DNA from 2 places in the Syntrophomonas sp. UBA5494 genome. Region 1 is predicted to be linked to the other one. Evidence: riboswitches for the same ligand, from Rfam matches in the RefSeq annotation. Region 1 holds a riboswitch; the other holds the start of a gene.

Region 1 (4,474 bases):
CCGTGCTATTTTTACTTCAACTGGGCTGGTTCCGGCTAATGCTCCGGCAGGAATCTCAATAACAGCATCCTCTCCGAGTTTTACGATACCCCCTTCGCCCGGTTTGATTATTTTAGTCGCCACTGGGTTATCAGCCACCATTATGGCAAACATGGTAAAGTGATCCACCTGAATGCTAATGGTATTACCGGATACTTCGCCACCAATATCAACCCATTTCTTCTCTTTCTGATCATAATATTGGATAGTCAGGGTTTCATCAGCGGCTAATTCCTCAGCATTGAAGGTTAGCTTGATGGTAACCGGTTTTTTAAAACTGTAATTACCCTCACCGTCTATGCTAAACTCATAAACGCTGCCAAGAATTCTAAATCCTAACGGTGCAGCCGGAGGCTCGCTCACCCGCTCTATTGTTACGTCTACCGGACTACTACCAGTCAAAGCTCCGGCGGGAATCTCAATGACGGCTTCCTCGCCCAGGCTTACCTTCCCACCTTCATCGGGCGTTATCTTATCACTTATATTTGTCGCTGTTCCTGTAACCTTGTAGGTAAATTCGGCCACATCGCTGTTTAACTTACCCGGACCTATGGTTATAGCTTTTATGGTAGTATCTTTAGTCAGCACGATGGGCTTGTTAATCTCTTTAACAGTCTCTTCGCCCCTTGAGGCCCACCACCGTTTGGCTACCCAATTGAACATAGGACTGTCTAGATCAGGGGTACTGCCATCAAGAGTATAGTGAACCTTATCCTCATCATCGTAAGGACTATGTAGTTCTACCTCCGTTCCTGACGGTACAGTTCCACTATCAGGATCTGCCGTCGGCTCATCCCATGATTTTGGAGAGTCGGTGAGTATTTCTATTTCGCACACGTATTTTACGAATTGAGGACCAGTTTGCTCCGTAACCGCTCGCTGACCCATCATTAAGAGCAATGCACTGCTATCGTTCATATAATCCGGGTCATCAGTACCCTCAGCACTGACCAGGGCGAGGATAGGCTCGACTGGTGTCGCACCTGCCGAAGAGCCGGGAATATGCCCGTCAGCATCACCGCTACCGCTTTTAAAATTGGGAAAGCGATAACGCTCATCTCTCAACAGTTCTTTAACCGTAAAGGTCATGTAATAACCATCACGGGAAATAAACTTGATCTGCCGGGCACTTCCTTTTATCCCCACAATATCGAACAAATCGCTTAATGTAACCCCTTTCCCCACATACCATTTCTTAGAAGGCCAGGTGTTTATACAACTGTAAACCTGCTGGGACTGGGGCATATCTTCCAACTGGGATTGGGTAAACTCCTGCTGGTTTGTTACCCCATCTCCGGATATAGTTAATACAATGTCCCCGTCAGGTGGTTTAGGATCACCACCGGTAGCAGTAATCTTCTGCGTTACAACGGCATCAAGATAACCTGTGGCAATGACGATTATTGTGTAGTCTCCGATAGCAGTGAATACTTCAGAATCAATGGTAATTACACCAGCAGCAATACTGTATTTGTCGGTAATAGAAGTTCCATTTACCGTTACCTCGGCAATTTTCTCACGCCATAATTCATTATCAGCAAAAGTCAGCTCTATGGTGTTTCCCAATTTGTTGCCGGAAGTATCAGCAATTAAGGTCGGAGGGACATAGGCTTCATTTACAAGCAAAGTGAAATCAAAACTATCAGTATTTTCCGGTTCGGCACTATCGGTTACTGTCAGGGTAAAGGTAAAGGTACCGCTTTGGGTAGGCGTACCTTCCAGGGTTGCCCCGGTTAGAATCATCCCTGCCGGCAGCGATCCCCCCGTAATACCAAAGCTATAAGGCTCTATCCCCCCTACTGCCTTGAAAGTATGACCTTCGTATTCTTCATTTAAGACAGCATTAGCCGGGTTGTCATTACTAATTGTAAGGGGTACATAATACGTAAAAGCAACGATATCACTGTCTTCTCTGCCAGGACCGATTACAATGGCCTTAATTGTAGTATCTTCTGTTATTTCAATGGGACGGTTTATTTCATCTAAATCATCCGCTCTCGATGACCACCAGCGGCTGGCAATCCAGTTATACATAGGGCTATCTATGGTTGGGTCACTGCCGTCCAAAGTATAATGAACCTTGTCCTCATCATTAAACTGGCTGTTCAATCTCACCAGTTCACCTACCGGCACCTCCCCTGGCTCTACCGATGCAGTGGGAACATTCCATTGAGATACGGGACCGGTAAGCACTTCGATTTTTATTACATATTTAGCAAATCTGGCATTGGTTTGCTGGGTTACCGCCCGCTGCCCGTACAACAGGTGATTCGCATCGATACGGCTGAAATTTCCCGAATCCAAAATATCATTATAAGACTGAGCGGAAAAACTCTGGTGGGCGATGATAGTTGGTACTGGCACAGCATCTGAAGCGTCACCAATGAGATGGCCAGGCAGGCCGGTATCCATGAAATTAGGGAACCGATACCTGGGTTCACGTAGTTCCTGTAAGGTAAAGGTGGCTTTAAAATCGTCGCTGGACTCAAATCTAATTTGAGTGGCCTCGTCATTTAGCCCGCCGGCCACCTCAAGCAACTCTTCCAATAATACACCTTGACCTCTGTACCAGCTCTTGGTTGGCCAGGTGTTAATAGTGCTGTAAATAACATCCTGCTGTTCCAAATAATAGTCACCAGCTAGTGGTTCTAGGCCCCGGAGCTGACTCTGGGTAATGGTAATTCCCGGACCGTCAAGCCCTGGCCCCGATATGGTAACGTCGCCACCGGCGGCATAAGCGGGATTAGGTGCTAGTAAACTCACCAAACCAACAATTAAAAACCCTATTAAAATAAAGAAAAGATGAAATTTACGTCTTTTATTTACCGTATTCATTAATAATCCTTCACTCCCTTTCTATGAAAAACCGCTCTATTACCAATACCCGGCCTAAATATCAGCATCCGTCATACTGAGTAACAATAAAAATCCATATTAAATTCAATATTTCAATAACCCCCATTCACGTATAGAAAATTGAAGGCAAATAATGAATAATTTTATGCTCAATAAACAAAAACCCCCTGCACGGACAGGAGGTTTTATCTAAAAGCTACTAATAGCAGAAAACCAATGACAGTTTTCTCGCAACCATATAGCTTATAGTACTCCTTTCCAGAAGGGAGGCAGAACCGTTTCCCGTTCTACCCTGTCGGCTTATTCACCATTTCCCACTGATTTAGGCAAATAAGCTCGGAGTTTTAGATTCTGTATAAACTGTTTGGATAATATTTCTTTTGTTTAAATCATTCTATTTAGACTTTAATTTTCCTGCATAATTTAACATTTATCTACATAGTAGTCGAGCTTTCCAGTCCGGTCTGGCCCCCGGCTCATACTCCTGCTGGCTTGGTGATAAGGTTTCTTTCACCAGCTCAGCAGACATCCTGGCCAAACACCAAAAAGCGCCTCATAAAAGAGGCGCCTTTTGGCTTGAACATGAATCCTGTTTTGCCAGGAGACAAATAATTTCTGGTTTCTATTTCTGGTAAGGAGTTACTATCCACTTCAGACAGCCATCTTTCTTGCCGCCAAAGATATCATAGCCTTTAACAATATCATTTAATGGAGCGCGATGGGTGCACAGGAAGCTGGTGCTGATCTTACCGGCCTTGATCAACTTGATCAGTTCTGGAATGCGATTGGCGTTGACCAGACCCATGCTGATTCTGATGTTCTTGATCCACAAGGTGTTCATGGCCAGTTCCTGGGGTTTTTCAAATACGCCGATCAGAGATACTGTTCCACCGGGTCTGACAGCATCGATGGCCATATCGAAAGTGGGTTTGAAACCATTGGCTTCGATAGTAGCGTCAGCGCCGCGTCCTTCAGTCATTTCTCTGATAGCATCGCCGGCATCCCCGTTGAGGGGATTGACTCCAACGTCAGCGATACCGTTCTTCACTGCCCAATCCAAACGTTCCTGATTGATGTCGACAGCCACTATCTTGGAAGGCCCCCACAGCCGGGCGGTGGTCATAGCGCACATTCCAACCGGTCCGCAACCCATAACCGCAACAGTATCGCCCGGTTCGATCTTGGCCTGTTCGGCGCCAAAATAACCGGTTGACAGGATATCGCCGACGAAGAGCACATCTTCCTCCGTCAGTCCCTCAGGAATGCTAAACATCCCCAGGTTGGCATGAGGTACCCGCACATACTCGGCCTGGCAGCCGTCGATCATATAGCCGAATATCCAGCTGCCGGTGGTGCAATGCGAATAAATCCCGCGTACACAGTAGAAGCACTCGCCGCACTGGGTGACACAGGAAACCGCTACTTTGTCCCCTACCTTGGCGTTCCTTACCGCAGGGCCTACTTCCACGACTTCACCCACAAATTCATGGCCGATTATTCTTCCCGGTTCTACTTCCGGCATACCCCCGTGCCAGATGTGAATGTCGGTGCCGCAGATAGTGGAAGTGGTCACTTTTAC
Region 2 (4,474 bases), on a different contig from region 1:
GTTATCAGAGCTATCGGCCGGATCGGCTAAAATCTGATTATCCCCCTCATCCTCAGGCACCAGTTCCATGGTCGATGTTCCATCCGCGGCAGCCGCCGTCACCGGCAATATAAAGCTGCCCAATCCCAAAAATATAGTTAGCATTATGCATACAATTAAATTCCCCAACCTCTTTTTCCTTAGAAACATGACCAAAAACACTCCTCTCCACTTTTGTTAAACACAACGAGTGCTTCCGTTTTCTCTGTTAGTCCATCCTCCATGTGACCTTTTTTCAACGGCGGCCTGGAAGTGCTTCCGTTTTATCTGTAGTCCGCCTCCTCTCAGTTTATTGCTGGCGCCTAACCCTGCTTGGCCTGCACAGGTTTCATGATCCGGTCTTTCTATAATGCCTTTACAATTACCGTTACAGCCTCAGCTCGGGTAGCGGTTGCCCGGGGCCTGAAGGTATTATCCGGATAACCTGAGATTATGCCTTCTCCTCCGGCTCTGGCTACAGCTTCTTTAGCCCAGTCGGAAATCTGCCCTCCATCGGCAAAGTCTTTCCCCGCTGAAGCATCGGTAAGTTCAGCTGCCTTGGCAATCATCACCGCCATCTGTTCCCGGGTTATGCTGTCGTCGGGGCCAAAGCTGGTATCGCTGTATCCGGTTACGATTCCCTCAGCCGCTGCTGCAGCAATGAAATCCTTGGCCCAGTGGTCCGCGGTATCGTTGAATACCTTTCCGGCTCTCGCTTCCAGCTTGAAGGCTTTCACCAGGATAGTGGCAAACTCTGCCCTGCTGATGGTGTTGTCCGGTTTAAACGTTCCTTCCGGATAACCCTTCACTGCTCCGGCAGCCACCAGCTGGATGATATTCGCTTCCGCCCAGTGGCCGGCAATGTCTTTTAACCCCGGTGTTTCTGTACCTGGTGTTTCAGCTTTTTCACGGGCCAGGACGGCAAATTTACTGAAATGATTTACCTCTCCGCTTACTGTTCCGGCTGCGGCATCCACTACGATATTGTCCAGAATGATCCACTGCCCGTTTTGCCAGTAATAAATGCCCAGATCATATTGGCTGCTATCGATCTTGGAGGGATCAAAGGGCAGGGTAATGGTGACAGGCTTATTGAATTCACTATTGCCGTCACTGCTGATTTCATATACCTCACCCAACAATAATAATCTCAATCCTGATGGAACCTCAGGAATCCCTGTAGTTAATTTTTTAACCGTGACTTTTATGTCACCGCTGATGGCATCCGCCGGAAAACTCACCACTACTCCGGCTTCATTTACGGTACCTCCGTCGGGGCCAACCGTCTGTCCGGCAGGGGCATTGCCTCCGCCTCCGCCGCCTCCTCCGCTTCCGGGGCTCGCCCCGTTTTTCGTTACCACCAAGGCTTTATTGGCAACATTGCTGCCGTAACCGGCTACTACCGTCAAGGTTCCGGGCGGGACCGGGGGGACCTTGAATGTACAGCTATAATTTCCGCTGGAGCTTGATTTAACCGCGTCGTAAAACACTATATTTCCGCTGCTGTCAAGTATTTTAACCGACACCCAGGTGTCGGGATCAGCGCTGCCCCATGCGGTTATGCTGGTTTCAGCCGTTGCGCTGTCCGCGCTCAACGTCAGGGTAACCGAAGCGTTAACGGCAAAAACCGGTCCCGGGAGCATCGACATCATGAATAGCATGGTAATCGCTACAGCAATTAGCCTTCTCGTCATTAGATATCACCTCTCAAAATGTAATTACGCTTAAAGTCTTCTTCTCAGCCAGAAACACTACTGTCATCGGCAGCCAGGATGGCAACTCTTGTTCTGTATAGAGTTCTCATCAGCTTAAACTTGGTGTCTTATCAGGCTTGTACATCACTTATTGAAGTCTCCTGAGCGTAGATCCCATACAACATACCCACCGATCAACTCATCCCTCCAATCTCTGCATAAATTAAGCAACTTCCGCCTCTCTTTTGAGAAATGCCGTTTATCCTGTCGTACAAGAATCATTTTTACAGCGAATACTCTGCTCCGGGCAAAAAAAAGACTCGGCAAAAGCAATGCCGGGTCCAGCTATACATGTAATCAGAAATACCAAAATATGATCGGGAATGCTGTTTGAATTACGGGGAGAAATACGATTAGAAATATGCGGTGAATAACACGATGAATAAGCGAGTATGATGAATATCATTCGGATTACAGCTTCCTTTCCACAATGGGAGGCACACCCGTTTCCCGGTGTACCCCGACTTAAGGCCCATGGCATCGCTTTAGGTCCCTAAGTTCGGAAAACATATACGAATTTTCATAAAATGCATAATATTACATGGTAATCATTATATTCATTTTATACTTGTAAACAGCTTTAAGCAACACATAAGCAATCCACGGTCACCTGTAGCCCCCAAACCATGTCAATAAAAACCGGGCGATTGTATGGTATGCTTTTAGGAGCCGGGCTCAGGGACATGATAAATGAGCGAAAAAGGCCCCCTGATCAAGGAAGCCTTATTTTGCTTAGCTAAATGTAATATGTGCTCAATTTAGACGCACTCTGATTTGGCTGCCTGCATCATAAACTCTCCATTATCAGGTTGGCTCCTACTCTTCTATCGCGATACTCAAAGGCAATATTAATCATCCGTGCACAACTCTATCGTTTCCATGTCCATGTCCAGGAGATTGATCAGCATAATCCGATTACGCAGCAATTCCCCGCGGCCCAGCAGAATTTTAACCGTTTCAGCCACTTGCAAACTGGCCACCAGGGCGGGAGTGAAAGCCGGAGTAGATAAAATTCGCCCGTTCTCATAATTCTGTCTATAGATTTCTTCAATTACTGTATCACCCGGGAATTGGGTCGTAAGCTGCCCCATCCATCCTTCTACGGCTCCATGCACCAAAGGAATCCCCAACTCCCGGCAGGCAGAACTTAACTTGAGACGATCCCGGGCATTATCCAAGGCATCTATGACTGTTTTACAGCCCGGCAGTACGGTCCTGGCCTGCTCCATATCGAACCGGGACTTTACCGCTTGAAAGCAAACTGCCGGATTAATAGCCTTCAATCTTGATTCTGCCGCCTCCACCTTGCCCTTTCCAAGCAGACTGAAATCCGATAGGATCTGACGGTTGATATTATGCTCTTCAAATGCGTCAAAATCCCAACCTATAATCGTTCCGATCCCCAGTCGGGCCAGCTGCTCTAAGACGTTGCCGCCCAGCCCGCCGCAGCCTATAACCACCACTTTGGAATTTAACAAAACTTGCTGTTCAGAAACACTGATGGTTCCAATATTACGATGGTAACGCAACGGAATAATCCCCTGGGACAATGCCTGATCTTCCAAAGATCGCTCCTGGACGCCGGTCTGAGAAGATATTTCACGCACCTCTGCCCAGGCCAGGGAACCTGCCTCAGAAAACTTCTTTAATAAACTTGCTGCTTTTTCATCCATTATCAACCACCTGCCACGGGAGGGAATATGGCCAGCACATCTTGCTCTTTTAAGACAGTGTCAAAGCTCGCGTGCCTGCCATTGACGAATATGATCCCGATTTTCATTTCTTCAGCATCAATGGAAAGATCATTTAAAACCTGCAACACATTGGTTCCCTCTGGAAATTCCAAATCATTGACCTTGAATCGTCCTTTGCGCAAGTTGGCAAACAACTTTACCGTGATCTTCATGGCCCCATCCTCCTGTGAGTATAATCAATTATTCCGAAACAAAGACCGCTATTTTTTCCGCCATCATTCTTTTACGGCAGTCTTCACACAGGTCTGACTGGATCACATATTCCGGCTTCCTTGCGGTTAAATGAGCGATTTCTTCACGGCTTGCATAATAGCTGCCGCAGCGCGAACAAGCCTGCATGGCAAAGGCCTTGTTCCAGATGACCCGGATTCCCTCCTTTTCCGTCATTTCAATGGCTCCGGCCGGGCATACCCGGGCGCAGGTTCCACAGCCTATGCACACCGCCGCGGCTTCATCATAGGGAGTGGCAACCCTTTTCTGAGTTCCCCGCATGATGAGGGAAATCGCGCTGCTCCCCAGTTCTTCGCAGGCCCGCACGCAGATATTGCATAGAATGCAGCGTTCTTCGGGATTTTCCTGCAGTGAGTTCTGCGGGCATCCGTACTCTTGAAAAAGCTGTCGCATAACTGGACTCCCGGTAGCCCGCTTGTAGAGCAGCATAATGATATTGCGCCTTATCTTATCTATAACCGGAGTGGAGGTAGTGACTTCAATTCCCTCTTTCACCGGATAGGTGCAGGAAGCGACCACTTCTTTCCTGCCGCCCTCATTGACCTCGACCATACACAGCCGGCAGCGGCCTTGTCCCTCCAGGGATTCATGGTAACAGAGGGTGGGAATATGGATTCCGGCTCTGCGGGCCGCTCCCAGGAGCGTTTCTCCCAAAACCGCGTCAATTTCTTTTCCATCCACGATGATCTTCATAATCCCATACCTCCTATACAACTT

Evidence for each region. Region 1 has a riboswitch for molybdenum cofactor ahead of B3W37_RS07905 (S-layer homology domain-containing protein). Riboswitches for the same ligand answer to the same signal wherever they lie in the genome.
Region 2: linked by a shared signal. The riboswitch ahead of B3W37_RS11840 (S-layer homology domain-containing protein) and the one ahead of B3W37_RS07905 (S-layer homology domain-containing protein) in region 1 are both predicted to bind molybdenum cofactor.

The regions. Positions count from the first base shown of each region.
Region 1 is NZ_DIPG01000069.1:894-5,367, reverse strand. It holds gene B3W37_RS07905 (S-layer homology domain-containing protein) at 1-2,802, opposite strand, end outside; molybdenum cofactor riboswitch at 3,131-3,249, opposite strand; gene B3W37_RS07900 (alcohol dehydrogenase) at 3,518-4,474, opposite strand, start outside.
Region 2 is NZ_DIPG01000105.1:9,452-13,925, reverse strand. It holds partial or broken gene B3W37_RS11845 (hemoblobin-interacting domain-containing protein) at 1-144, opposite strand, end outside; gene B3W37_RS11840 (S-layer homology domain-containing protein) at 384-1,712, opposite strand; molybdenum cofactor riboswitch at 2,174-2,289, opposite strand; gene B3W37_RS11835 (HesA/MoeB/ThiF family protein) at 2,621-3,445, opposite strand; gene B3W37_RS11830 (MoaD/ThiS family protein) at 3,448-3,678, opposite strand; gene B3W37_RS11825 (2Fe-2S iron-sulfur cluster-binding protein) at 3,707-4,450, opposite strand; gene B3W37_RS11820 (NADH-ubiquinone oxidoreductase-F iron-sulfur binding region domain-containing protein) at 4,464-4,474, opposite strand, start outside.